2 regions of the Nicoliella sp. ESL1106 genome follow, and region 2 is predicted to be linked to the other one. Evidence: predicted binding sites of a transcription regulator. Region 2 holds the regulator's gene; the other holds the start of a gene.
What was found. The regulator HrcA, encoded in region 2, represses chaperone genes, less so after heat shock. The targets are predictions, from matches to a motif close to TTAGCACTCNNNNNNNNNGAGTGCTAA.
Positions count from the first base shown of each region.

Region 1: a site for HrcA is predicted at 3,597-3,623, ahead of groES (co-chaperone GroES). Genes of this name have one in related genera too.

Region 1 is NZ_CP196340.1:1,487,833-1,503,114, reverse strand. Features, by position in the region: gene tsaD (tRNA (adenosine(37)-N6)-threonylcarbamoyltransferase complex transferase subunit TsaD) at 1-631, shown strand, start outside; gene ACSVI6_RS06515 (ATP-binding cassette domain-containing protein) at 677-2,638, opposite strand; gene ACSVI6_RS06510 (redox-sensing transcriptional repressor Rex) at 2,810-3,442, shown strand; gene groES (co-chaperone GroES) at 3,654-3,938, shown strand; gene groL (chaperonin GroEL) at 3,998-5,617, shown strand; gene ACSVI6_RS06495 (APC family permease) at 5,780-7,615, shown strand; gene ACSVI6_RS06490 (glycosyltransferase family 4 protein) at 7,734-8,831, shown strand; gene ACSVI6_RS06485 (YigZ family protein) at 8,852-9,535, opposite strand; gene ACSVI6_RS06480 (ATP-dependent helicase ComFA) at 9,586-10,923, shown strand; gene ACSVI6_RS06475 (ComF family protein) at 11,033-11,599, shown strand; gene secA (preprotein translocase subunit SecA) at 11,741-14,104, shown strand; one part of gene prfB (peptide chain release factor 2) at 14,176-14,247, shown strand; one part of gene prfB (peptide chain release factor 2) at 14,249-15,282, shown strand, end outside.
Region 2 is NZ_CP196340.1:902,773-918,054, reverse strand. Features, by position in the region: gene ACSVI6_RS04000 (bifunctional glycosyltransferase/CDP-glycerol:glycerophosphate glycerophosphotransferase) at 1-913, opposite strand, end outside; gene ACSVI6_RS03995 (hypothetical protein) at 929-1,897, opposite strand; gene ACSVI6_RS03990 (uracil-xanthine permease family protein) at 2,020-3,282, opposite strand; gene lepA (translation elongation factor 4) at 3,436-5,277, opposite strand; gene dnaJ (molecular chaperone DnaJ) at 5,396-6,583, opposite strand; gene dnaK (molecular chaperone DnaK) at 6,705-8,570, opposite strand; gene grpE (nucleotide exchange factor GrpE) at 8,617-9,180, opposite strand; gene hrcA (heat-inducible transcriptional repressor HrcA) at 9,200-10,237, opposite strand; gene ribF (riboflavin biosynthesis protein RibF) at 10,331-11,266, opposite strand; gene truB (tRNA pseudouridine(55) synthase TruB) at 11,276-12,187, opposite strand; gene rbfA (30S ribosome-binding factor RbfA) at 12,278-12,634, opposite strand; gene infB (translation initiation factor IF-2) at 12,654-14,960, opposite strand; gene ACSVI6_RS03940 (L7Ae/L30e/S12e/Gadd45 family ribosomal protein) at 14,975-15,277, opposite strand; gene rnpM (RNase P modulator RnpM) at 15,270-15,282, opposite strand, start outside.

The DNA of each region.
Region 1 (15,282 bases), 590 kb from region 2:
ATTAGTCGTTTCTGGTGGCCACACTGAATTGGTTTACATGCCCAAAGAGGGCCAGTTCGAAATTATTGGTGAAACGCGCGATGATGCCGCTGGTGAAGCCTACGATAAAATTGGTCGGGTGTTAGGGATTAACTACCCCGCCGGCCCTACTGTTGATGCGATGGCAGCCAAGGGTAAGGATACATTTAACTTTCCACGAGCAATGGATAAGTCATCTAATTATGATTTTAGTTTTAGTGGGTTAAAGAGTGCCTTTATTAACACTTACCATCACGCAGAACAAGTAGGTGATAAGTTGAATCATGATGACCTGGCAACTAGTTTTCAAAATGCGGTCGTAGATGTTTTAGTAGATAAAACACTGCGGGCGTTGGAGAACTACCCAGTCAAACAATTGATCTTAGCAGGAGGAGTAGCTGCCAACAATGGACTGCGGACACGCTTGCAATCAGCAATTGATCAACTACCAAATACGAAATTAATAATGGCGCCACGTAAACTATGTGGTGATAACGCTGCGATGATTGGTGCAGCTGGCTTTATTATGTTTAAAGAAGGGCGTTTTGCAGGCCTCGATTTAAATGCTGACCCGAGCCTTGAGTTTGAATGGGCTCCTGATGTAGCTCAATAAAATTCAAAAAGGACTGAATCAAAATTTTTGATTCAGTCCTTTTATTTACTCATTATTTAAATCTTCGAGTTCTAAACTTAGTTGAGTCCACTGATCTGATAGTTTTTCATTTTGGTGGTTGACTTGATCGAGATTCTTTTGGAGTTCCTCAAGTTCACTAATCTTTTGATCAGCAGCTAGTTGGGCCATTCGATCCTCGATTTGAGCGTGTTGTTCGCTGAGCTTGCCCATTTGTTCCTCAATTTCGCTGATTTGGCGTTCTAATTTACGCCGTTGCTTTTGGTCTTGCTTACTCTTTTGGTAATCGACCTTGCCCTTCGATTCGGTGGGTTGAACCGCTTCGGGATGTTCAGCAGCTAATTTAGCGGCCTCGTGTTGTGCTTGGGCGATTTGATCTTCCTTTTTTTCGATATAGTAATCATAATCCCCTAGGTATCTTTCTGATCCTTCAGGGGTAATTTCAATAATTTCGCTAGCAACTTGGTTAATGAAGTATCGATCGTGTGAAACGAACAGGATCGTCCCATCAAATTGCTTCAATGCATTTTCAAGAACTTCGCGACTTTCAATGTCCAAATGGTTAGTGGGTTCATCGAGAATTAAGAAATTATCGTGATCCATTGATAATTTGGTGAGCATCAAACGCGCCTTTTCACCACCAGAAAGGTTACCGACGACTTTTTCAACGTCATTACCAGAAAATAAAAAGCTCCCTAAAATGGTTCTGATGTGGCCTTCTGGAGTAGTAGGGTAGTCGTCCCAAATTTCATTTAAAACGGTTTTATTACTGTGTAATGAAGTCTGTTTTTGATCGTAGTAGCCAATGCTGACTCCGGTCCCGAATGAAACGGTCCCCGCTAATTTTGGTAGCTTGCCTAAAATGGTTTTTAATAGGGTCGACTTACCAACCCCGTTGGGTCCGATAATTGCGATCGATTGGTGCTTTTTTTCGTCAATGTTAATTGGACTAGCTAGAACCTGATCATCATAGCCGACCGCCAGATTCCGAACGGTTAAAACGATGTTACCACTGGGCTTTGCTTCTGAGAATCGAAATTGAGCGACCTTATTATTATCAAATGGTTTTTCGAGCTTTGGCATTTTTTCTAATTGTTTACGACGTGCCTGAGCACGGTTAGTAGTCGATGCCCGAACGATGTTTTTATCAATAAAGTCCTGCATTTTTTTAATTTCAGCTTGCTGTTTTTCATACGCATGGAGCCGTTCAGCATAGCGCGCTTGTTTTTGCTTCACAAAGCTAGTGTAATCACCTTTGTAATATGTTAGCGTTCCGTTATCCAAGTCATAGACTTCATTGACTAACTTATCCATGAAGTAACGGTCATGTGAAATGATCAAAAGCGAACCAGGATAGTTTTGGACGTAGCCTTCCAACCATGTGATCGTTTCAACATCTAAGTGGTTGGTTGGTTCATCTAAAATAAGGAGGTCGCGTTTTTCAAGGAGCAGTTTCGCTAATGCAAGTTGGGTTTGTTGCCCACCTGAAAGAGAATTAACGGGTTGTTCGTAGAATGATTCTCCAAAACCAAATCCGTTTAAAACCGCCTTGATTTCAGCTTTATAACTGTACCCATGATTAGCGGTAAAGTTAGCCTGAATCGTGTCGTATGATTTAGTGACTTCTGCTAGTTTTTGTGGATCTTGATTAACCTGTTGATCACTCATTTGTATTTCTAACGCGTGCATCTTGTGTTCCGTTTTAATTAATTCGGCGAACACGCTTAACATCTCATCCCAGACGTTTCGTTCTGAATGAAGACCCGTATTTTGTGAAAGATAGCCAATTGTAAGGCCGTTTTTTTCAGTAATCTTCCCTTCGTCGATGCTTTCTTCACCAATAATCATTTTAACTAGCGTTGATTTACCGGCTCCATTGCGGCCAACGAGCCCGATTCTAGCATGATTTTCAATATTCATATTAACATTTGTGAAAATTGGCACACCATCGAATCTTTTGGTTACGTTATTTACTTGTAAGATTTGCAAGTCCTCACCCCTTTATATTATAGTAGTTTAAGGATAATTTTATCATAATTTACATATAATATGAAATTATGAAAATCGATATAATTGATTAATATTTCACAAAGTCTTTTTTTATGATAAAATAATCTGGAAACGTTTTTTTATGAACGAAAATGCCGGGAGGAAAGACTTATGGCTGAAAATAAAATTCCACGGGCAACCGCAAAAAGATTGCCGATCTATTATCGATACCTTACGATTTTACACGATTCAAACGTTGAACGAATCTCATCAAATAAATTCGCGGACGCAATTCAAGTGGACTCTGCTACGATTAGAAGGGATTTTTCCTATTTTGGGGCGCTTGGTAAACGTGGCTATGGTTATGATGTTGAGAATTTATTGAATTTCTTTAAGCGGATTCTAAATGAAGACCGTTTGACTAACGTTGCATTAGTCGGGGTCGGAAACTTTGGACAGGCACTACTGAACTTTAATTTTCATCGTGATAGCAACGTTAGGATTGCTGCTGCCTTTGATACTAAGGAGCGAATGATTAACACCATTCAAAATGGGGTCCCCATTTATTCATATGAAGAAATGGTTCAACAATTAAGGGATCAACAGATCAAGGTCGTTATTTTAACGGTGCCTTCTAAAGTGGCCCAAGAAGTTTGCGATAATGCCATTAAAGCGGGGGCGGAGGGCTTTCTTAACTTCACCCAGGTCCGTCTATCAACTCCCGAGAACGTAACGGTGCAAAATGTTGATTTAACGAATGAGTTACAGACCTTGATTTACTTTATTGAACATTACATTAAGTAAACCTTTAGATTCAAGATTCCTAGTTTTAAATCATCGCATTATTAATCTGATTTCGATAAAATGTTCATGCAAAGTTGCATGAGCGTTTTTTTATTTGGGCAGCGGTCAAAATGTTTGCAATTAAAATTAAAAGAATATATATTAAAGATAACAATTAGCACTGACATAGTTCAAGTGCTAAATTTATGTAAACTTAATTGGAGGGATTAATGTGTTAAAGCCATTAGGTGATCGTGTGATCGTTGAAGTTGAAGAGGAAAAGGAAAAGACAGTCGGCGGGATTGTCTTAGCAAGTAATGCTAAGGAAAAGCCCCAAACTGGAAAGGTAGTCGCTGTCGGTGCTGGACGGATCTTGGATAACGGAGAGACAGTTGCACCAGCAGTTAAGGAAGGCGAAACCGTTCTATTCGACAAGTACTCTGGCACTTCCGTTGACTACGAAGGCCAATCCTACTTAGTTTTACATGAAAAGGATTTAGTTGCAGTTGTCGACTAATTAATAAATTAAAATTAAAATCATAAAAAACAAAAAATAATTTCATGAGGTGATAATTGATGGCTAAGGAAGTTAAATTTGCAGAAGATGCAAGAAAATCATTACTTAACGGTGTTGATAAATTAGCTAATACGGTTAAGACTACTTTAGGACCAAAGGGACGTAACGTTGTCCTAGAAGAAGGTGCTGGTCCAAACATCACAAATGATGGGGTAACGATTGCAAAGGCGATCCAACTCCCAGATCATTTTGAAAACATGGGAGCTAAATTAGTTGCTGAAGTGGCTTCCAAGACTAATGACATTGCTGGTGACGGGACTACGACTGCCACTGTATTAACCCAAGCAATCGTCAACGAAGGCTTGAAGAACGTTACCGCTGGTGCTAACCCAGTTGGCGTTCGCCGCGGAATCGAAAAAGCTACCGAAGTAGCTGTAAAGGCATTACACAAAATGTCACACGAAGTAAAGAACAAAAACGACATTGCTCAAATCGCTGCCATTTCTTCTGCTAACAAGCAAGTTGGTGAATTGATTGCCGATGCAATGGAAAAGGTTGGTAACGATGGGGTCATTACCATTGAAGATTCCCGTGGGGTTGAAACTAGCCTAGATGTCGTTGAAGGAATGCAATTCGATCGTGGTTACATGTCACAATACATGGTGACTGATAACGATAAGATGGAAGCTAATTTGGATAATCCATACATTCTAATTACTGACAAAAAGATTAATAACATTCAAGACATTTTACCAGTTCTTCAATCAGTGGTTGAACAAGGGCGTTCACTCTTGATCATTGCTGATGATATTGGTGGTGAAGCATTACCAACCCTTGTTTTGAATAAGATGCGTGGGACCTTCAACGTGGTTGCTGTCAAAGCTCCTGGATTCGGTGATCGTCGAAAGGATCAATTACAAGACATCGCTACTTTAACTGGTGCAACTGTGATTACTGACGACTTAGGATTAAACCTAAAGGATGCGACCTTAGAACAACTAGGTCAATCTGCTAAGGCAAACATTACTAAGGATAACACTACGATCGTCCAAGGTGCTGGTGACAAGGCTAAGATTGCTGATCGGGTTAGCGAAATTAAGACCCAAATTGAAAAGACGACTTCTGACTTTGACCGTGACAAGTTAAAGGAACGCCTTGCTAAGTTAGCTGGTGGAGTTGCTGTTGTTCGTGTCGGTGCTGCGACCGAAACCGAATTAAAGGAACGTAAGTACAGAATCGAAGATGCTTTGAACGCTACGCGGGCTGCCGTTGAAGAAGGCTACGTTCCTGGTGGTGGAACAGCTTACATTAATATCTTAAAGGATATTGATGCCATTAAGGCTGAAGGCGATGAAAACACCGGGGTTCAAATCGTTCGCCGTGCATTGGAAGCTCCAGTTAGACAAATTGCTCACAATGCTGGGGTTGATGGTTCCGTGATCGTTGACCACCTTAGAGGTCAAAAACCTGGAATTGGTTACAATGCTGCTGATGGAACTTACGAAGACATGATCAAGGCTGGAGTCATTGACCCAACCAAGGTTAGTCGCTCAGCACTTCAAAACGCCGCTTCTGTTTCAGCATTGTTATTAACTACTGAAGCCGTAGTAGCAAACGAACCAAAGGATGATAATAACACCCCAATGCCTCCACAACCAGGTATGGGCGGCATGATGTAATTTAAATTAAGCTCTGCTTTAAAAGAATCGCTATTTAGCGGTTCTTTTTTTGTTAATAAAATTCAATATGAAATATTTACCAAATTGTAGTAAAATTAAGAATTGCATAAACAAATTTATATTATCTTAAAAAATGAAGACTTAAAAAGTGAGGTCATTTTCATGTGGCGTTATTTAAAACGATTAGTAATTGGGAAGCCATTGAAATCAACTGATGAGGGTGGTAATTCCTTGAATAAATTTAAGGGATTGGCTTTGCTCTCTTCTGATGCTCTTTCATCGGTTGCTTATGGGACCGAACAGATTACAGCGGTATTGTTGACCCTTTCAGTAGCTGCTTTAGTTTACCAAATTTGGATTTCAGCATTAGTTTTGATTCTTTTGCTGGCAATCACGTTGTCCTATCAACAAATTATTTACGCCTATCCATCTGGTGGGGGTGCCTACCTAGTTGCTAGTGATAATTGGGGGCGGACGACTGGGTTAGTTGCTGGTGGGTCCTTACTAGTTGATTATATGCTGACCGTGGCGGTTTCGACCACTTCTGGAACCGAAGCAATTACGTCTGCAATTCCAGCACTATATAATTATCGAATCCTGATTTCATGCTTGATCGTAGTATTAATTATGTTACTGAATTTACGGGGGATGCGTGAATCAGCATCGATTTTGACGGTGCCGGTTTACCTATTCATCTTTATGATTTTTATCATGATTATTTGGGGTGGGTATAATATTTTAACTGGACATATTACATACCAAGCTGCTAGCGCAGTTGGTACCCCAGTCCAGGGAATGACACTGCTATTATTCTTCAAGGCTTTTTCTTCTGGTTCTTCATCGCTAACTGGAGTGGAAGCAATTAGTAACTCGGTTCCTAACTTTAAAAAACCCCGTGAAAAGATGGCTTCACATACGCTTGCTATCATGGCTTTGATCTTAGGGTTCTTCTTTGGTGGGATTACACTTTTGAGTTATTACATGGGAATTAAGCCGAATGCACATGTGACGGTGCTGTCACAAATTGGAGCAGGCGTATTCGGCCATGGTGGAATTATGTTCTATGTATTACAACTTTCCACCGCAATGATTTTAGCAGTGGCTGCAAACACTGGCTTTTCAGCATTTCCAATTCTAGCTTATAATTTAGCACGCGATAAATTTTTACCGCACGCCTACTTGGATAAGGGTGATCGGTTAGGATATTCCAACGGGATTATTTCACTTGCGATTGGGGCATTGATCCTAATCATTATGTTCAATGGGGAAACGAACCTCTTAGTACCCCTGTATTCCATCGGGGTATTCATTCCATTTACACTTTCACAGTCTGGGATGATTTTACATTGGCGCAAGCACCGTGAAGGAGCATGGGTCTTAAAGGCGACCATTAATTTCATCGGGGCGTTGATCTCGGCAATCCTAGTTGTTTTCTTATTGCTACTCCACTTTGTAAACGTCTGGCCATACTTCATCGTGATGCCACTATTGATCCTTTTATTTTATCGCATCAATGAGCATTATCGTAAGGTCGGCACCCAACTGGAAGTTAGCCATAAGGCGCAAGAAATTCCAGAATCATTTAGTGGTTCGACTGTAATTGTTTTGATCAGTGACGTTACGACCATGACGATGAATGCGATTACCTATGCTAAATCGATCAGTGATGATATCATCGCGATGCATGTTTCGTTTGATTCTAATCCAGAACGCGAAAAAAAGGTGGCCAACGACTTTAAGGTTGCGTTCCCAGAAATTCGGTTCGTTGATATTCATTCATCATATCGCTCAATCGTTAATCCAACGTTGCGCTTTTGTGATGTGATTGCCAAGCGTGCCGAACACGACGGGAATACAACCACTGTATTGGTTCCGCAATTTGTCCCTAAGCATCATTGGCAACAAATTCTGCATAATCAAAGTGGTTTACGGTTGCGTGCAGCTTTAAACTCACGTCAAAACATCGTGGTAAGCACTTATAATTACCATTTGAAATAATTAATTAAACAGGAGTTATCGCTATATTACAATTGTGATAACTCTTTTTGATTGGGTTGTTTTTAGATTGTGAGATTTGTATAATTAAATTTAATAATTATTTTTCAAGGGAGGTGGAATGGTGAAGTTAAAAATAATTGTCTGTTTATTTGCGACAATGCTTATATCGGCAATTTTGACGCCATTTGTTCGTAAATTGGCATTTAAAATTGGGGCTGAAGACGATCCCAATAAACGGCGCGTCAATAAGGTTCCGATGCCAACGCTTGGTGGGTTATCAATATTTGCATCCTATACTTTTGCAACGGTCGGCTTAATGCGGAACTTAATTCCAGGACCTCAGTTGTGGGGAGTCCTGGGTGGTGAAATATTGATTGTTTTAACCGGGGTGTTAGACGATATTTATACCTTAAAACCGCGTCAAAAAGTTTTTGGGATTACCTTAGCATCGTTATTCGTGTTCTTTTTTGGACATGTTCGAATGACCGTTCTAACATTGCCGCTACTGGGATCATTTCATTTAGGCTGGTTAAGTTTGCCGATTACTTGGGTTTGGATCTTGGCAATTACTAACGCAGTGAATTTGATTGATGGACTCGATGGACTAGCTACTGGAGTCGCAATTATTGCATTATCGACAATGGGGATTACTGGAATGTTCTTCTTGAATGTGGGCAATACATACGTATCAATCATGATTTTTACTTTGGTTGTAGCATGTGTTGGCTTTTTACCATATAATTTCTTTCCTGCCAGAATTTATCTAGGGGACACGGGATCGCTATTTATTGGTTTTATGATTTCAGTGTTTTCACTAAACGGATTAAAGAATGCAACGTTCATTACAGTCATCATTCCAGTAATCATTCTGGGGGTGCCAATTACTGATACTGTATATGCCATTTTAAGGCGATTATTGAATCGGCAACCAATTTCACATGCTGACAAACATCATTTGCATCATCGATTAATGCAAATGGGATTGACCCATCGGCAAACCGTATTAGTGATTTATGGAATTGCGATGATCTTTTCATTTATCTCACTTCTCTACCCCATTTCCAACCTATGGGGCATTATCTTACTTACGATCGCAACCTTGATTGGATTGGAATTGTTTGTGGAGTCAATTGGATTAGTTGGCAAGAATCGGCAACCACTTTTAAAATGGATTAAACGATTAGTTAAAAGTACCACTAGTAAAAGTAATCATTAAAAAAGGATCTTTCGCCTCATTTATTTGAGCTCGATTGATCCTTTTTTGTATCGATCCTTACCTTGATGGTAATCGACTTCGAAGTATTCTTGTTCACCAGTTGTAATTTTGGCACGATTATTTAATAGTTCAACGATTTGTTTTTCAAATGCGCTAACCCCATCCGCTGGAATGGCAACGGTAACGGTAACGTCAGCACCATATTGAATATCATCAATATAGACATCCTCTTGGTTTAAATGGTACTTAAGTGGTTCAAGAAGTGAATACTCAATTTGAATGTTAATCTTAGTTTGGAGGATTCTTTCTACGACGCCGACGCTATTGATTGCTTCCGTCGTGGCGTTACTATAAGCACGAATAAGGCCACCAGCACCTAATTTAATGCCCCCAAAGTAACGGGTAACTACGACTGCAACGTCATGGAGCTGTTTTAATTTAATTGCATCTAAGATTGGTAAACCAGCAGTTCCAGACGGTTCTCCATTATCACTTTTTCTTTGAATGTGGTCATCTTGACCCACCATGTAAGCATAACAATTGTGGGTCGCGGTTTTATTTTCCGCTATAATTTGATCAACGAACGCCTTAGCCTCATCCTCACTTTTAACACGTTTAACGCTACCGATAAAGCGTGATTTTTTAATAATGATTTCATTTGCACCGCTATCCTTAACGGTTAAATATGTTTGTTCTTTTTCCATATTGAAGACCTCCTTTAAATTTTTGCGTATTTAATGATTAGGTGATGTTTATGATTAAAGAGATAATTGAACTTTATGGCAGACAAATTAACTTAAATGAAATCGCTGCCGAACTATTAAATAATCCATTATTAAAAAGGCGAATTGCAATTAAGCGACTGGGAAACCAAATTGAGTGTCAACGTTGTGGCAGTCGCAGTAATTTACAAAATGCTTTATTACCAGGGGACCATTTTTATTGTCCGAAATGCATTAATTTAGGACGCATTATTGATACTTGTGAATTGGGGTTTGTTGATGAACCAAATCAATTTCAGAGGTGGACGGACGTTCTAACCTGGCAGGGCTCTTTAACTGATGCTCAGAAAGTTTGTTCAAGATCGATTATCGATCATTTTCAACAACATCGTGATCACTTATTGTGGGCAGTCACTGGTGCTGGTAAGACAGAAATGCTATTTCCTGGAATTGAGTGGGCATTGCAAAATAATTTACGGATTGCAATTGCTTCACCCAGAGTCGATGTTTGTATTGAATTATTTCCCAGAATCCAACAAGCATTTGCCCATATACCTATGATTTTATTACATGGACGGCAAACTGAAAAGTATCAATACTCGCAATTGACGATTTGTACGACCCATCAGCTATTGCGTTTTTACCATGCGTTTGATATTTTGATTATTGATGAGGTCGATTCGTTTCCATATGCTCAGGATGCGGGGTTGCATTATGCAGTGGAAAATGCAATTAAGAAAGGGGGCACCAAACTTTTCTTAACCGCAACACCAAGCGAAGAAATACTACGGTCAGTCCGTACAAAACAGCTTTCAATCAGTTATTTACCATTACGGTATCACCGCCACCTATTGCCGCAAATTAAAGTTCACTTTGTTCCTAATTGGCGGGTCAAATTAGCAAAGCAAAAGTTGCCTAATCGGTTGATTCAAATGTTAATCCTTAAGGTCAAATCAAGGCAACGATTTTTGCTGTTCGTGCCACACGTTAGTGACTTAGCTTTGGTCAGTGAAGTTTTAAAGAGTCGATTGAAGCTCGAGAGCCGTTTTGCAACCGTTCATTCTGAGGATGCGCAACGCTTAGAAAAGGTAGCCGCAATGCGTAATAACGAACTAGATTTTTTAATTACCACCACGATTTTAGAGCGGGGGGTTACGTTTCCTGGAATTGATGTAATTGTTTTGGGAGCCGATGAGGATATTTTTTCCACCTCAGCTTTAGTTCAGATTGCTGGTCGGGTAGGGCGCAACAATGATCGTCCGTTTGGGGATGTAGACTTTTTTGTCCACAGTAACGCTAAAAATGTTTCAGGAGCTTATCGCCAGATTGCCTATATGAATCGATTGGGGGCTGCCAAAAAGAATGAATAATTGTTTATTATGTGGTAGCTATTTATCAATGGCGCCTTCGATCGATTGGCTATTAAGCTTGCGTTCATTCGAAAATAGCTGGCTTTGTAATACTTGCCGAAAACAATTTATGAAAATTGATTTTGAACAAGCGTGTCCAATTTGCAGTAAGCCGAAACAAGCTGGGAAGAACTGTATTGATTGTATCGAGTGGCAATCACGTTCAAAATTAACATTTGAGAATCACTCATTATATGAATATAATTTAGCAATGAAAAACTTTATGCACCGTTATAAATTTCTTGGCGATTATCGGCTAAGGAACATTTTTTTAGATGAAATGAGTACTTATGCAAAGAATAGTCGGCGGCTGATCGTACCAATTCCATTAAATCCACAAACGATGAAGACGCGGGCCTTTAATCAAACGATTGGTTTCTTGGACATGCAATTGTTGCAGTGTTTAGAAACGAAGGCCAAAGAAAAGAGCATGGATCAGTCTAAACTAGGTCGTGATCAACGTAAATTAATGGAACAGCCATTTAAGATGGTTTCACAAGAAATCATTAAAGTTAAGGATCAAGACATATTAATAGTTGATGATGTTTATACCACTGGAACGACGATTCACTATGCGGCGCAGTTGTTGCTTGAACATGGTGCTAAATCCGTTTGTGGACTTACGTTAGCGCGATAATCAAATAGATTTAACGTTTATTATTTTAAAACGGTGCTGAAAATGTTAAAATGGATTAGATTAAATAAATAATAGATAAAATCGGGGAAGATTCCCCTTTTAATAAAACTGATTCTTATTTTAAGAAAGGAAATTGATTTAATGCCTAATATTTTAAAAAAATGGGTAGAAAGCGACAAACGCGAAATTAAAAGACTTAGTAAGATTGCCGATAAAGTTGGTGAATGGTCTCAAAAATATCGCAAATTAAGTGATGAAGAATTACAAGCTAAAACACCTGAATTCAAAAAACGTTACCAAAATGGTGAAACTTTAGATGAACTATTACCAGAAGCATTTGGGGTAGCTAGAGAAGCTGCTCGGCGGGTCCTTGGATTGAATCCATTCCACGTTCAAATTATGGGTGGAATCGTTCTTCATGAGGGGAATATTTCCGAAATGAAGACTGGGGAAGGAAAGACCCTTACTTGTACGATGCCAGTTTATTTAAATGCCATTTCTGGTGATGGAGTTCATGTTATTACTGTGAATGAATATCTTTCAGAACGTGATGCTACTGAAATGGGTGAACTATATAACTGGTTAGGCTTAACTGTCGGAGTTAACTCCTCAGACAAGTCTGCTGAAGAAAAGCGTGAAGCATACGCTGCTGATATCACTTATTCCACTAACGGTGAAATTGGATTTGACTACCTCCGTGATAACATGGTGGTTTATAAGGAAGACATGGTTCAAAGACCACTTAACTTTGCTGTGGTCGATGAAGTTGACTCCATCTTAATTGATGAAGCTAGAACCCCATTGATCATTTCAGGACAAGCGACTGCATCTTCTGAACTTTACAATTCAGCTGATCAATTTGCTAAGACTTTGACTAAGGATAAGGATTACAAAATTGATTTGGAAAGTAAGACGATTGCCCTAACTGATCAAGGAATTAGTAAGGCTGATAAATTCTTTAATTTAAAGAACTTATTTGACACTGAAAATACTGCTCTTACCCACCATATTGATGAAGCTTTACGGGCTAATTACATTATGCTGCTCGATAAGGACTACGTTGTGCAAGATGATTCCGTTCAAATTGTTGATTCATTTACTGGACGGATCATGGAGGGACGTCGTTTCTCAGATGGTCTTCATCAAGCGATTGAAGCCAAGGAAGGCGTTGAAATTCAACAAGAAAGTAAGACGATGGCTAACATCACTTACCAAAACCTTTTCAGAATGTACAAGAAGCTTTCCGGGATGACTGGAACTGCCAGAACTGAAATTGAAGAATTCCGTGAAATTTATAACATGGAAGTTATTTCAATTCCAACTAATAAACCAGTTGTTCGTTTAGATGAACCTGATATTTTATATCCTGATTTAAATTCTAAGTTCGAAGCCGTAATTGAAAGAATCAAGAGACTTCACCATGCTGGGCAACCAATCTTAGTTGGGACCGTGGCTGTTGAAACTTCAGAGTACCTTTCTAAACGCCTAGACGAAGAAGGCATCGATCATGTGGTCTTGAACGCTAAGAACCATGCTAAAGAAGCTGAAATTGTTAAGAATGCTGGACAAAAGGGTGCCGTTACGATTGCTACTAATATGGCTGGTCGGGGAACTGATATTAAATTAGGACCTGGGGTGGTTAGATTAGGTGGACTTGCAGTAATCGGAACCGAACGGCATGAATCACGGCGGATTGATAATCAACTTCGTGGTCGTTCTGGACGGCAAGGTGACCCTGGTTTATCACAATTTTACCTTTCACTTGAAGATGATTTGATGCGTCGATTCGGTTCTGATCGGATCAAGAACCTTCTTCAACATCTTAAAATTGATGGTGACAACGCCGCAATTAAGAGTCATATGATTTCTAGACAAGTTGAATCTGCTCAAAAACGAGTTGAAGGGAATAACTACGATTCACGGAAGAACGTCCTTCAATACGATGATGTTATGAGACAACAACGGGATGTTATGTATAACGAACGTTATGAAATTATCGAAGAAGATAAGTCACTTGGTTGGGTATTACTACCAATGTTCGAAAGAACGATTGACCACGTTGTTAATTTACATGCTCAAGGGAGCAGTGAAAACTGGGATTTGCAAACCATTTTGGATTTTGCAATTAGCGCTTTGATCAGTCCCGATAAAATTAGTTTATCCGACTTACAAAACAAGTCACGTGACGAAATTAAAAACTACCTAAACAACATTGCAAAGCAAAACTACAAGGAAAAGGAATCTGAACTTTCAGATCCTTCACAATTACTTGAATTTGAAAAGGTTGTTTTATTAAGGGTTGTGGATTCACACTGGACTGACCATATCGATGCCATGGATCAATTACGACAATCCATTGGGCTTCGTGGATATGGACAATTAAATCCATTGGTTGAATACCAACGTGAAGGTTATCGGATGTTTGAAGAAATGATTGCTGATATCGATTATGATACCACTAGATTATTTATGAAGGCAGAAATTCGTCAAAACCTAGAAAGATAATTCTAATTAAGAGCGAAGAGACTGAAAAGTTCCTTCGCTTTTTTGCGTTTAATCCTAAGGAGGAATTTGAAATGGAACTCAGTGAAGCCAAAAATAAAATTGAAAAAATTCAACAAGCCATTAACGGCTTTAGGGGGTCACTTTGACTTAGATGCTTTAAATGATAATATTCATTTAAATGAGCATCGGATGGCTGAACCAGACTTTTGGAATGATCAAAATAAGGCCAAGCAGCTAATTGATGAGACGAATCAAATGAAGCAAAAATACGATAGTTATAATAACCTTGTCGAAGCCGCTACCGATTTGTCGATTAATTTAGAATTATTAGAAGAAGAAAATGATCCAGACTTAATGAGTGAGTTTGAGAACAACTTAACTAAAGTAGAAAAACAATTAAATGATTATCAATTGAATCTACTTTTATCAGGACCATATGATCATAACAATGCAATTGTTGAAATTCATCCGGGGGCTGGTGGCACTGAATCGCAAGATTGGGGATCAATGTTATTTCGGATGTATACCCGTTGGGCTGAGCAACACCACTTTAAGTTAGAGACTTTAAACTACCAAGCTGGTGATGTTGCTGGGATCGATACAGTTACCTTTATGGTAATTGGGACCAACGCTTATGGATTGATGCAGTCTGAAAAGGGAGTTCACCGCTTAGTTAGAATTTCACCATTTGATTCTGCTGGACGGCGGCACACTTCCTTTGCCTCAGTTGATGTTATGCCTGAATTAGATGATAGCGTTAATATTGAGATTAACCCTGCTGACTTACGAATTGATTATTTCCGTGCCAGTGGGGCTGGGGGTCAACACGTTAATAAAACATCTTCTGCGGTTCGAATCACCCACGAACCCACTGGGATTGTTGTATCTAGCCAAGCGCAACGTTCACAACTACAAAATCGTGAAACGGCAATGAACATGTTAAAATCAAAGTTGTATGAACGGGAAGAGGAAAAGAAAGCCGAACAAAAAGCCAAAATTGAAGGTGAACAAAAAGAGATTGGCTGGGGTTCACAAATTCGTTCCTATGTTTTCCATCCTTACACGATGGTAAAAGACCATCGAACTAATTATGAAACAGGAAATGGCCAAGCGGTAATGGATGGGGATTTAGATCCATTTATTAATGCTTACCTTCAATGGAAACTAAGCCAGAGAAA
Region 2 (15,282 bases):
TTAACAAAGCCTTATAAAAGCGACTATTTATCCTGCCAATCGTATAAACAGCAAAAGCTAATTGAAAACGTTTACTAGTGAGTTGTTGATAACCATCTCGCCATGTTTTAAATAACGACTGCCAACGATTATTACTAACTAATTGGGCGTTTGATGGGTCATTAATCGGATCGTTATGATAGACCATCACGTATTGTGGTTCCGAAATTTCAACCGTACGCTTAGTATAATTCAAAACGTTCATCATAAATTGAACATCAGAATATAATTCATTATTATCATTAAATTTTAAATGATGATCAATTATAAATTGACGACTGATCACCTTTCCAACTAATACGAGCTGAGACCCTAATTTATCATAACGATTGTCATGTGCAAAAATTTTATACTTATTAGTTAACCAATGATCAGCCTTTTTAGATAATCCTAAGTGCTTTAGATTAGCTGAGTTTAAATTAAGGCTGCGCGTTCTGGGCTTACGATTGTTTTTGCCACCCCAATCAGGAAGGAAATCATTTGGACGATGGTTGATTTTTAAGTCCTTAAAAAACGCTGCCTGCGTTTCATAAGTTTTATAATGATTCAAATCAATCAAAGTATCGCTATTTCGTGGTGTCATATGATTCAAGTTCTTAAATGCATTGGGCATTAAAAAGTCATCGGCATCAACAAAAACAACGTAATCACCAATCGCAACATCTAGTGCAGCATTGCGGGCTGCCCCAATTGTTTCGGGTTTGAAAGACACCACCTGAATCGGGAAATGACTCTCTTGAAAACGATTATCAAAATCATTACATGCAATAATCCATTCAAATTGACTGAAAGTCTGGGATTCCAAGTTTAACCTTAATTCATCTAATTTATCTAAATCTTCGGGTTTACACGGTGTGATGATGCTAAATTTCATAGTGTCATTTCCCTTCTAAAATAATTTTTGAATCGAACCTAAGAGCCCGTTATGCGATACTTTTAATTTAATCTGTTTTTTTAAATCATAAGGCAGCTCGTTAACTGCTGACTTTAGCTTTGCCATTAGCGTTTTACTATCACCTAAATTAGCATGATTTAAAACAATTGAACTATAAAGCGCACTTAATCGATTAACCAATGCTGTGGAATAGTAATGTTTAATTTTTTCATCAAAAATAAGCGCTAGATTATCGATCATTTGTAAAACGGCATTCAATTCCGTATTAACTGAATTAGCACTAAGAACTAAAGTTGGCATGTTTAACTTAAGGTATTCATCATCTTCGATCAAATCGTATAATAATTTAGCCAAAAGTGGTTTTTTGCTTGCTAACTTATCACTATCAATCCGATATAGAACGTTTCGACCACTAAGGTCAACATTATTAAAAAATGTCCGATATCGATAATTGCGGTCATTAATGTAATAACTTTGTAGTCCCAATAAAAGGTTCAATTTCTTTCGCAGCGGAAGGCTCAATAATTCAGTATTTACGTCCACATCAAAGATATGCCTAATCGTATTAATCTTAACATCACTAGTCGATTCCAAAAACGGGTCCAATTGTTCACCAATCGAGCTTTCGTTATCAACAGTGCTTAAAAATAATAGGTTAATTGGGTGTTGGTCTAACGTGTTCTCCCATTGCATTATTGCATCTGGTAATAATGCATCATCAACATGCAAATTAAGCCAATAGGTTTCCCCCTGAGTCGCTAATTCGATATCAGCTGGATCATCATAAACGATGACTGGCAGATTATTAATAAATTCAAATAAGCCAGTATTTAACTGGCCATCATTTTTAATTACAATTGCTAATTCACTTCTATGGTATTGATTAGTTATATTATTCACAAAACTAACTAAATTCTGTTCGTCTAATTGGTCATTAGGCAACAGGTTAATGATAAATTTCATAAAAACCCTCCTAAGTACTATGAAATTTAGTTGATTAACATTAATTATAAAGGAATATAAATCCAACCGCAATTCAAGAAAATAAAAAGGGCTTACCTTAGCAGCCCTAGCTATATTAACTATTATTCTTTAGGAAGGATTAAATTTAAGATAATTCCGATTACAGTTGCTAACCCTAATCCAGTAAATTGAAATTGATTACCGATTTGTAAATAAGCATTCCCCACCCCAATTACCAAAATGATCGATGCGATCATAAGGTTACGCTTGAGATTTAAATCGACTTGTTTTTCAACCATGAGCTTAATCCCACTAGCTGCAATGGTCCCGAATAATAAGAAACTAATTCCCCCAATAACTGGTTTTGGCATCTGCATAATTAACACGTTCAGCTTGTTAACGAACGCAAATAAAATAGCAAAGACGGCGGCCCCCATCAAAACATACACACTATGAACCTTAGTGATGGCCATTACCCCAATGTTTTCACCATAGCTAGTTACAGCAGGTCCTCCTAAAAGCCCCGCTGCAATCGATGCCGCTCCATCACCGGCTAAGGTGCGGTTCAATCCAGGTGATCTGAAATAATCGCGGTGGGTCAATTCATCTAATACCATCAGATGTCCAATATGTTCTGTCATTGTCACGAATGCAATCGGTGCAATTGCAATAATGGCTCCAACGTTTAGATGAAAAGAATAGTTAATAAATGGCAATTCAAACGGTGGCATTTTGAACCACGGGGCATCGGCAATTACACTAATATTAACTAGTCCCAAAAAAATCGAAACTATATAACCACAAACAATGGCTAGTAATACGGGAATCAGGCCTAAGAATCCCTTTAAATACATGTTAAAGAACACTGCTAGTGCAAGGGTAAGAAGAGCAATCCCGAAGAATTTAATATCATAATGATTATTATTCATCATCGCATCATTAGCTGCACTACCCGCCAAAGAAAGCCCAATCACCATAATGATCGGACCGACTACAATCGGCGGCAATAAATGATCGACCCAATCTTTACCAATCATTGCAATCATAGCTGCAACAATCAGATACACGATTCCAACCGTTACCACCCCTTGCGCAATTCCAGGATAGCCTGTCGTTTTCATCAATGAAGCCATAGGAACGATAAATGCAAAACTCGATCCCATATACGCGGGAATCTGGCGTTTGGTGATTAAGATGTGAAGCAGGGTCCCCACCCCGGATGAAAATAGTGCAATGCTCGGACTTAACCCCACTAGTAACGGTACGATTACCGTACTTCCAAACATTGAAAACATGTGTTGTAAGGATAGCCCAACCCATGGGATTAACTTTGGCTTATCATTTACATCTAATACTGCATCATCATCATGAAAATTATTCTTCATTCTAAAACTCCTTTCAAAAAAGCCCCCACTAACAGACTAGTTAATGGGGGCTTTAAATCAGCGCTTGATATTCGTACCATCTTCTAGTCTCTCTGGACTAATTAAAGATATTATATTAATAATAGATTACTGTAGTTAATCATAAATGTCAATCTAGTTCGAACCATCGGATTCATCTTCATCGGTCTTTAACACCGCCATGAAGGCTTCTTGTGGGATATCGACCTTTCCAACCGCTTTCATCCGCTTCTTACCGGCCTTTTGCTTTTCCAGTAATTTCATCCGTCTAGTCCGATCACCACCATATAGTTTAGCGGTCACGTCTTTACGGTATGCCTTAACGTTCGTTCTAGCAATCACCTTCGCACCAATCGCGGCTTGAATTGGAATTTCAAAGTTTTGGCGTGGAATGATTGTCTTAAGTTTCCCAACGATTTCACGCGCCCGACTAGCAGCAAACGATCGATGTGAAATAAAACTTAAGGCGTCGACTTGATCACCATTCAGCAAAATATCAATTTTAACTAAATCACTTGGTTGGTAATCATCAACTTCGTAATCCAATGATGCATATCCATGGGTTCCTGATTTTAATTTATCAAAGAAATCAAAAATAATTTCCGAAAGGGGCATATGGTAAATCACATTGACCCGCGTGTCATCAAGGTAATCCATCGTTTCAAATTGCCCCCGTCGTTTTTGACAAAGCTCCATTACCGCCCCCACGTAGTCGTTGGGGACCATAATCGTTGCTTTCACAAACGGTTCTTCAATCTTCTTAATGGCAGAAGCATCTGGCATTTCGAAGGGATTGTGAACATCTACTTCATTGCCATCATTTGTAAATGCGTGGTAGGTAACGGAAGGCGCAGTCGTGATCAAATCAAGGTTAAATTCACGTTCTAGCCGTTCTTGAACTACATCCATATGCAATAACCCTAAAAATCCACAACGGAATCCAAATCCTAACGCTTGCGAATTTTCTGGTTCAAATTCTAGTGAAGCATCGTTTAACTTTAGCTTTTCAAGGGCTTCACGCAGATCCTGAAACTTTGCGTTATCAGTAGGATATAGCCCTGCATACACCATCGGATTCATTTCTCGATAACCAGGAAGGGCCTTATCAGCTGGATTATTGACCAATGTAACGGTATCACCAACTCGGGTTTGATTAATATCCTTAATACTAGCGGTAATGTAGCCCACGTCTCCTGCCATTAAATAATCGCGCTTAACTGGATGCGGAGAGTTGACCCCTACTTCAGTGACTTCATATTGAGTCCCACTATTCATTAATAGGATTTTATCGCCGGTCTTTACAACCCCATCTTCCAAACGAACACTCAATACGACTCCGCGATAATCATCATAAACGGAATCGAATACTAACGCTTTTAGTGGGGCATCGATATCACCGCTTGGTGCAGGAATATCATTCACAATTTTTTCAAGTAAATCTGGAACGCCCAACCCTGTTTTGGCACTGGTCAACGCTGCATCAGAAGTATCTAGGCCAATCATGTTTTCGATTTCAGCCTTCACTTCGTCTACTTGTGCAGATGGCAAATCGACCTTATTGATGACTGGGATAATTTCTAAGTCATCATCAAGGGCTAAATAAACATTCGCTAGGGTTTGAGCTTCTACCCCTTGGGTAGCATCAACAACTAACAATGCCCCCTCACAAGCTGCCAGACTTCTTGAAACCTCGTAAGAAAAATCGACGTGCCCAGGTGTATCAATTAAATGAAACTCATAGTCATGACCGTCCTTAGCATGATAGGTCAATTTAACAGCATTCAATTTAATCGTGATTCCACGTTCCCGTTCCAATTCCATATTGTCCAATAGTTGATTCCGCATATCCCGCTTAGCGACCGTATCGGTCAATTCTAGAATTCGATCAGCCAGCGTTGATTTTCCGTGATCAATATGTGCGACAATGGAAAAGTTCCGAATGTATTTTTGGTGTTCCTTCATTTCATTAAGATCCATTTTTTGTCCTGCCTTTTTCTTTTTCGTTACGGTAATTATTTCTCTTAATTATAACAACCACTGACACTGATAACAAATTAGATACAATAAAAGCCAGCGATTGGCTGGCCATTATTAACTATTTCTTATCAAACTTGTCGCGCATTTTATCGAAAAATGATTGATTTTGCGTTACATTGATGTCTTCACCACTAGCATCGGCGAATTCTTTCAAAGTTTCTCGTTGCCGTTTATTCAAGTTCCGTGGCGTAACGATATTAACGTTAACCACTTCGTCACCACGACCGGCCCCGTTGACGTTTGGAATTCCTTTGCCTCTCAGACGGAAGTTCGTGCCTGTTTGGGTCCCTGCCGGAATCTTTAGGCTGACTTCGCCATCTTCGGTCTTTTGATCATCATTTAAAGCCCGCACTTTAATTTCACACCCCAGTGCGGCTTGGGCAAATGAAATCGTTTGCTTATAGGTGATCCGAGTTCCTTCACGTTGAAAGTGCTTGCTTGGTTTTACTGAGAATAGGATGTATAAGTCCCCGTAAGGACCTCCATTACTTCCTGCATCCCCTTGTTGTTGTAAACGCATCTGTTGGCCGTCATCTACACCAGCTGGCACCGTAACAGCAATTTCATGGGCTTGTTCAGTCTTACCAGCACCATGACAAGTAGGACACTTTTCCTTGATTTCCTTCCCAGTCCCGTGACAAACTGGACATTCCTGTTGACTTCTAATCCGACCGAGCGGCGTATTTTGTTCAACGGTCACATAGCCATTTCCATGACAGTGTTGACAGGTTTGTGGCTTGGTCCCTGGTTTCGCACCATTTCCACCACAGGTCTGACAGGTCGCTTCACGATTATACTTGATCGTTGTCTTCTTACCGAACACGGCTTCATCAAAATTAAGCCCCATTTGGTATTGAAGATCACGTCCCTGCGTTGGTGCATTCGGGTTATGCGCTTGTTGGCCACCCCCACCAAAGAATTGGCTAAAGATGTCTTCGAAGCCACCGCCACCGAAGCCACCAGCGCCGCCACCGAAGCCGCCGAAACCACCAGCACCGCCGGCGCCACCGCCGCCGAAGCCTTGAGGCCCATCTGCTGATCCGTATTGATCGTAGTTCGCCTTTTTATTCTTATCACTCAATACTTCATATGCTTCAGTGATTTGCTTGAATTTAGCTTCCGCATCGGGTGCCTTGTTAACATCTGGATGGTACTTTGCTGCTAGCTTCCGATATGCACGTTTAATATCGCTTTCACTGGCATCATGATCCAGGCCTAACACCTTGTAATAATCTTCTCCAGCCATTATTTTCCTCCTAAGTTCATATCTATTTTTATTTTAAAGGATTCAAACCCCTAAGACAATAAAAAGCCAAAGTCTAATTCAGCGACTTTGACTTTTTATGACAACGAATTAATAACAATTATTATTTGTTATTGTCCTTCTTATCATCATCGTTAACTTCATGGAAGTCACCGTTAACTGTGTTGTCATCACCCTTAGCAGAATCTGAACCAGCATTTGCACCAGCATCAGCGCCACCTTGAGCTTGTTGATTTTGTTGATATAACTTAGTAGCTAATTCTTGAACTTGCTTTTGTAGTTCATCCTTCTTAGCCTTCATGTCATCAAGGTTGTTTTCTTCCTTGGCCTTCTTCAAAGCAGCTTCAGCATCCTTAGTAGCCTTAATTTCGTCTTCGGATACCTTACCTTCAACATCCTTCAAAGTCTTATCAGTTTGGAAGATCAATTGGTCAACTTCATTCTTTAAGTCGACTTCTTCCTTGCGCTTTTCATCAGCATCGGCATTAGCCTTTGCTTCATCCATCATCTTGTTGATTTCGTCATCAGAAAGGCCATTGGAATCCTTGATGGTAATCTTTTGGGACTTACCTGTTCCCTTATCCTTAGCGGAAACGTTAACGATTCCGTTCTTATCGATATCGAAAGTAACTTCGATTTGAGGAATTCCACGAGGAGCAGCAGGAATATCAGTTAATTGGAATTGACCAAGCGTCTTGTCGTCAGCAGCCATTGGCCGTTCACCTTGTAAGACGTGGATATCAACAGCTGGTTGGTTATCAGCGGCAGTTGAGAAGACTTGACTCTTTGAAGTTGGAATGGTCGTGTTTCTGTCGATCAACTTAGTGAAGACCCCACCCATGGTTTCAATACCAAGGGAAAGTGGCGTAACATCAAGTAGCACAACATCCTTAACATCACCAGTTAGCACCCCACCTTGAACAGCAGCACCATCGGCAACGGCTTCATCAGGGTTAATAGAGTGGTTTGGTTCCTTGCCAGTCCATTGCTTAACAGCTTCTTGAACGGCTGGAATTCTAGTAGAACCACCATTTAAGATAACGTTATCAATGTCAGAAGTTGATAAACCAGCATCCTTCAATGCATTATCGAATGGAGCCTTAGTCTTTTCAACTAAGTCAGCAGTTAATTCATTGAACTTAGAACGACTTAACTTAGCAGTCAAGTGAAGTGGCCCTTCATCACCAGAAGCGATAAATGGAAGGCTGATTTCAGTTTCAGAAACTCCTGAAAGGTCCTTTTTAGCCTTTTCAGCAGCATCCTTTAACCGTTGTAATGCCATCTTATCATTGGATAAGTCAACTCCGTGTTCGCTCTTGAAGCCTTCGATCAACCAGTCCATGATCTTCTTATCGAAGTCATCCCCACCTAAGTGAGTATCACCATTAGTAGAAAGGACTTGGAACACACCGTCACCTAATTCAAGAACGGAAACATCAAAGGTCCCACCACCAAGGTCATATACCAATACCTTTTGGTCGTTATCCTTCTTGTTCAAACCATAAGCTAACGCAGCAGCAGTAGGTTCGTTGATAATCCGCTTAACATCTAATCCAGCAATCTTACCAGCATCCTTAGTTGCTTGTCTTTGGGCATCATCAAAGTATGCAGGAACAGTGATAACTGCCTTGTCCACAGTGTCACCAATGTAGTCTTCAGCAAACTTCTTGATGTATTGTAAGATCATTGCAGAAATTTGTTGTGGAGTGTAGCTCTTACCATCAACATCAACCTTGTAATTGCTGTCACCCATGTGGCTCTTGATTGATGAAATCGTGTTCGGGTTAGTGATCATTTGACGCTTTGCAACTTCCCCAACTTGAATTTCACCATCTTTAAATGCAACGACTGAAGGAGTCGTTCTTGAACCTTCTGGATTAGGAATAATCTTTGGTTCGTTACCTTCAAGAACGGCAACTGCTGAATTAGTAGTTCCTAAATCAATTCCAATAATTTTGTTACTAGCCATAATTTAATTTACCTCACTTTTTATTTTTTATTTATTAATTGTTTGTTTATTTTGCAACAACGACCATCGCTGGACGAATCACACGATCAGCTAATTGATAGCCATCTTGTAATACTTTCACAACGTGATCAGTTGGATGAGCATCATCTGCTGGGACCGTTTGAACGGCTTGACAGAAATTCGGATCAAACTTCTTGCCTTCCGCATCAATTTTTTTAATGTTGCTATCACTCAAAGCCTTAGTTAGGTGGTTCGAAACCATTTCAACCCCTTGTTTAAGTTGTTGACCAGCTTTATCATCCACCTTAACTTCAAGGGCTCGGTTTAAATTATCAACGATCGGTAAAATATTAGTTGCAAGCTTTTGGCCATCATACTTCAAGATGGTTGCTTGGTCTTTTTTAGCCCGATTTTGAACGTTTTGCAACTCAGCTGCAGTCCGTAGATACTTATTTTCCATATCATCCAACTGCCGTTTTAAATCAATAATTGCTTTATCAGCTTGTTTGTCTTCAGCATTAGCTTGCTCATCTGCAGCCTTTAACTTCTCTGTTTCAGTAGCTTCCGCAGAATTTTGCTTTTCTTCATCTTGCTTTTTCTTAGATGCCAAACAAAACCCTCCTCTAGATTTATTTGTTTTCTCCATAGTAACCTAACAAACGCTTGGTAAGCTCTTCTCTAAATGCACTGACCAAGGTAATTACCTTTGAATAAGGCATTCGAGTAGGCCCCAACACAGCAATCATTCCCTTACCGTATTGGCCAACATCATAGGTCCCTGTAATGACACTATAATTTTTCAATAATTCATTACTCATTTCAGAACCGATCTGAACCGAAACACCATCTTCTGAATTTCCTAAAAATTTAGAAATTTCACCAGATTGATTCAACATCGAATACAGCGGTTTGAGATAACTAACATCGCTTTGATTGGTAAAACTCAATAGGTTCATTTCACCACCAACGTAAAGGCGATCTCTAGTTGCTCTCATAAGGACCTCATCCAAGATGTCAATAAAGCCATTCGGAGAATGCAAGTACTTATTAACTTCCATTGGAATTACAGATTTTAGTTGCTCTAATACCACCGATAATGGCTGACCAACAAGTCGATCATTAATCAAATTAACGACTGACTCTAGTTGTTCACCGGTAACACCATCGGAAATGCGGAACAATTCAGTTTCCGCATCCCCATTATCAGTTACCAGAATCGCCATAACACGTTGATCACCTAATGCAACCAATCTAAATCCTTTTAGATGCCTACTTTGAGCCTGCTCTGGCTGCAAAGTCAAAGCAGTATAGTTAGTTAAATCAGATAGGATATTAGCAGATTTTTGAACTAGCTCATCGATCTTATGGTAATTTGAATCTAACGCCTTATGAATGATTTCCAGATCACTCATCGTATTGACCTTTGACAATGTCAAATGATCGACGTAATAACGATAACCATTAATCGATGGAATCCGTCCGGAAGATAAGTGGGTTTTTTCAATTAACCCCATATTTTCCAAAACCACCATTTCATTTCTGATCGTAGCAGAACTAACGTGAAACGGAAGTTGATTAACTAATGCTTTAGAACCAACAGGCGTTCCCGATTGAGTATAATCCTGAACGATTCCAGAAAGAATCAATTCTTGACGTTCTGTTAGCATTAATAATCACTCCTTTTTTAGCACTCATATCCTTCAAGTGCTAAGCTACATATATAATTTACCAAAGGAGCGATTATAAGTCAAGAAAGACACTCACAAATCACTTAAAAACTTTTGAGCCGTTTTTTGATCTTGATGCAGCTGATCGATCAGGGCTTCTACCCCGTTGAACTTAACCTCACCGCGCGTCCAATGGAGCCATTCGATATTTACTACTTCACCATAAATATTTTGATCAAAGTTAAATAAATTAATTTCAACGGTAATGGGATGTGAATCACCAAACGTCACGTTACGGCCAATCGAAGCCATCCCATCGTACCATTGATCACCAATTTGCATCCTTACAATGTAGATTCCAATTGCTGGCAACCATTGATATTCGCTATGCTCCACGTTAGCGGTTGGAAAGCCCAACTCACGCCCGCGAGCAAATCCATGCACAATAGTTCCCGTAGTAACGAAGGGCCTGCCTAACAACCGATTAACGGTATCAATATGACCATCATCTAGGTTTTGGCGAATCCGAGTAGAACTCACTTTTTTATTGTCAATATCAAAGGATGCAACATCAACCACTTCAAAACGATTCTTTACATATTGAGGTAATAAATTCATATCAGCATTCTTTTTTCCATAAGTATGATCAAAACCAGCAACTACCTCCACTGCATTAAAGCGACAAAGATAATTATCGACGAATTCCTGTGGACTTTGCGCTTGGAATGCATTTGTATAACTAATCTGGAATACGATGTCAACGCCTAAGCGCTCAAAGAGTTCCATTTTATAATCCATCAGCGTTAAGTAACGCTTATCATGCGCGTTTAATTGTTGATATACGATTGATGGATGATGATCATAAGTTAAAACTGCTAATTTAACTCCGCGTCTTTCAGCAATTGATTTTGCTCGATTGATTATTTGCTGATGACCCAAATGGAGCCCATCAAAAAAACCCATTGCAAGCACAACCGGTTCATTCAAATTTAAATCTTTCATTGGATGGTGAATCTTTAAAATTTTCATTGTAAACTCCTAATTGACACTAAACATTTTTAATGGTTTATAAAATCCCTGTGCATGATTGTAATAGTACAACGCCTTAATTTGCTGATTAAACCTTACAGCAATTTCATCATTATCCATATTAATATCTTGGGGACTTAAAAATCCACCATTTTGCACCGTTTTCCACTGGTTCGGGCTCAATTCAATACTTGGATATCCACCCAGTGCATGATCAATTGGATACAAAACATTACTAATGTTGCCATCTTCCATCGCTACTTTCACTTGACTTAGCGTAACCGATTCATCAATCGTAAAGCCGCCACTCTTAATCCTAGTAAGATCAGACATTACAGCTGGTACCCCTAAGATTTGGCCAACCATAAACGATAAAGTGCGGACATAGGTTCCCTTTCCACAACCTACTTCGAACTTGATTCGCTGAACTTGTTCTTCTTTATCATATTCAATGGGAGCAATAATTTTAAAGTAGTCAATGCGAACGTGCCGCTGGGGCCGTGTTACAGTTTCACCCGCCCGTGCATATTCGTATAAACGGCGACCATTGACTTTTACAGCTGAATACATTGGTGGAATTTGTAACAGTTCTGGTTGAACCAACTGTTGCATCGCCTGATTAATTGATGCTTCTGAAAACGGATCCGTAATTGCCTTCCGTTCAACAACATCGCCATCTAAATCCTCGGTGGTCGTTGACATCCCAAGGGTGATCTCTCCTCGATAAACTTTTCCAGAATTCATCAAAAAATCAACCACCTTAGTTGCACTACCGATACAAATTGGTAAAACACCGTCAACGTTTGGATCGAGCGTTCCACTATGTCCAATTTTTTTAGTTTGCAAAATTCCACGTAGTTTTCTGACGCAATCGAAACTAGTCATTCCACGTTGTTTGTTCAATGGGATGATTCCATCCATAATTAACGACTCCCTATCTTTTCTCTAATTAATATTAATTGAAACATAAAAAGAGTAGATAACAAATGATTATTACCTACTCTTTTAAAATTATTTATCTTCGCGTTGTAATTTATTGATCAATTGATCAATCTTACTCCCGTATTGAATTGAATCATCTAATTCAAAATGAATTTCTGGTGTCTTATAGACGTTTCTTAACCGAGCGCCTAATGCACTTCTAATCATTCCGGTTGCCTTATCCAATCCCTTTTGGGTATTTTCTTCATCACTCTTTTTATCAGAGAGAATGCTGTAAAAGATCGTTGCTTGTTGAAGATCACCAGTGACTTCCACTCCGGTAATTGTAACGCCCTTAACTCTGGGGTCACGTACTTCCTTCAATAACAAATCATTAACTTCTCTTTGAATTTCTTGTTGTAGTCGCCCTACACGATATTGTGCCATAGTATCCTCCTTAATCGAATTATTCGATTGGAACTTCTTTCATAATGTAGGCTTCAATAACATCATTGACCTTAATATCATTATAATTTTCAATTGTAAGCCCACATTCAAAACCTTGTTTAACGCTCTTAGCGTCATCTTTAAAGCGTTTTAAACTGCCAAGTTCGCCATCAAAAATCACAACATTGTCCCTAATTAACCGTACCTTACTATCACGGTTAATATAACCTGAGATTACCATCCCCCCAGCAATTGTTCCGATCTTAGAAGCTTTATAAATTTCTCTCACTTCAACTTGACCAGTAACTTCTTCCTTATATGTGGGTTCTAGCATTCCCTTCATAGCGGATTCCACTTCATCGATTGCATCGTAAATCACTTGATGTAAACGAATATCAACGTTATCGCTTTCAGCTTGGGCCTTAGCTTGTGGGGTGGGACGAACACTAAATCCAATAATGATTGCGTTACTTGCCTCTGCTAAGGCAACATCACTTTCATTAATGGCTCCAACTCCGGTATGAATGATATTAACACGCACTCCTTCTACTTCAATCTTTTGAAGACTAGAAGAAAGTGCTTCGACTGAACCTTGAACATCAGCTTTAATAATAATATCAACTTGCTTCATTTCACCTTCTTTAAGTGAATCGAACAAGTTATCCAATGTAACATGGTTCGTTTGACGACGATCATTTTCTTGAGCTGCTTGAGCCCGTTTTTCTCCAGCAGCACGGGCGGTCTTTTCATCATCAAAGACAATAAACCGATCCCCTGCTTCTGGAACGTCGTTCAATCCAGTAATTCCAACAGGAGTTGATGGGGTGGCTTCCTTCATTTCTTGGTTATGTTCATTAACCATAGTCCGCACTCGACCAAAGGTATCCCCAACTACAATCGGATCTCCAACGTGCATGGTCCCTTGTTGAACTAACAGCGTTGCAACGGTTCCCTTTCCACGATCAAGACGAGCTTCGATTACTGAACCAGCAGCATTTTGCCGTGGATTAGCCTTTAATTCCATCACTTCAGCTTGCAATAGGATCATGTCCAATAATTCATCAACGTTGGTCCCGAATTTAGCTGAAATTTTTACAAAGATGGTATCGCCACCCCAGTCTTCAGGAATTAATCCGTAGTTACTAAGTTGTTCAGTAACGTGATCTGGGTTGGCCCCTGGCTTATCAATCTTATTGATTGCAACGATAATTGGGGTCTTTGCAGCCTTAGCATGGTTGATGGCTTCGATGGTTTGTGGCATTACTCCATCATCAGCAGCAACCACTAAAATCGTAATATCAGTAATATCAGCTCCACGTGCCCGCATGGCAGTAAAAGCAGCATGACCAGGAGTATCCAAGAAAGTAATTGTCTTTTTATCATGCTTAACTTGATAAGCACCAATTCCTTGGGTAATCCCACCAGCTTCACCAGAAGTAATGTGAGAATGTCTCAAGTAATCCAATAGGGTGGTTTTACCATGATCAACGTGTCCCATGATCGTAACCACTGGTGGTCTGTTTTCTTGATAAGCCGTGTTGTGTTCTTCTTCATCAAATAACTTATCAAGATCAGAAACGTTAACTTCTTCTTTTTCCTTGGCTTCAATTCCGTAGTCAGTGGCTAGCAATTCAATGGTTTCATTATCCAATGATTTGTTTTGGTTAACCATAACCCCAAGCATGAATAACTTTTTAACAATTTCAGCAGGTTCTCTGTGAAGGACCTTCCCAATTTCTTGTGCATTCATCCCATCAGTATATTCTAATACCTTTGGAAGTGGATGATCCTTCCGTTTAGGAGCATCGTTATGCTTATGAATTTGGCGAATTCGTTGATTCTTAGTGTATTTACTATTGAAATTGTTATTCCGCTTGTTAAACTTCTTCTTGTTCTTCCGATTATTTTTGTTAAAACCGTTCGAATTATTACTAGAATTATTAGTATTTCGACCAGAACCAGATTGAACGTTATTTCTTTGCCCATTCGAATTATTAGACCGATGGTTATTATTTGACTGACTAGCATTACTATGACTAGGTTTATTATTAATTTGGTGGCCCCCCTGTCTTTTGTCAGCATGGCTATTTTGGTTTCGGTTTTGATTGCCACCATGTTGTTGATTATTTTGTGGTTTAGAATTAGTTCGTGTCGTTGATTTAGCTGAATTACTCTTTAATGCAGCTCTAATTTGCTTTTCTTGGTTATCATCAATCGTAGACATATGGTTATGAACCGAGATACCCTTACTATTAGCACTGTTAATTAGTTGCTTGCTGGTAACATTGAGCTCTTTAGCTAATTCATAAATACGCTTTTTACCCATATAATCACTATCCTTTAACTATTTTTTATTTCAGAAAGCTTTCTGGCAAAGCCACGATCAGTAATTCCAATCATTGTTCGGGGAGCACCGATTGCATCGCTTAATTCCTGTTTAGAAATAAAGTGATGGTATTCAACCTGATACGAACCCGCTTTGTCAATAAACTTCTTGGTAGATGATTGTCCGGTATCGCTTGCAATAATCAAAAGAGCAACTTGATGCTTTTTAATTGCATTTAAAATAATTGCCTCGCCAGTAACTACCTTACCAGCTCTTTTGGCGATTCCGATTAAATTTAAATATTTTTGATTATTCATTTTCA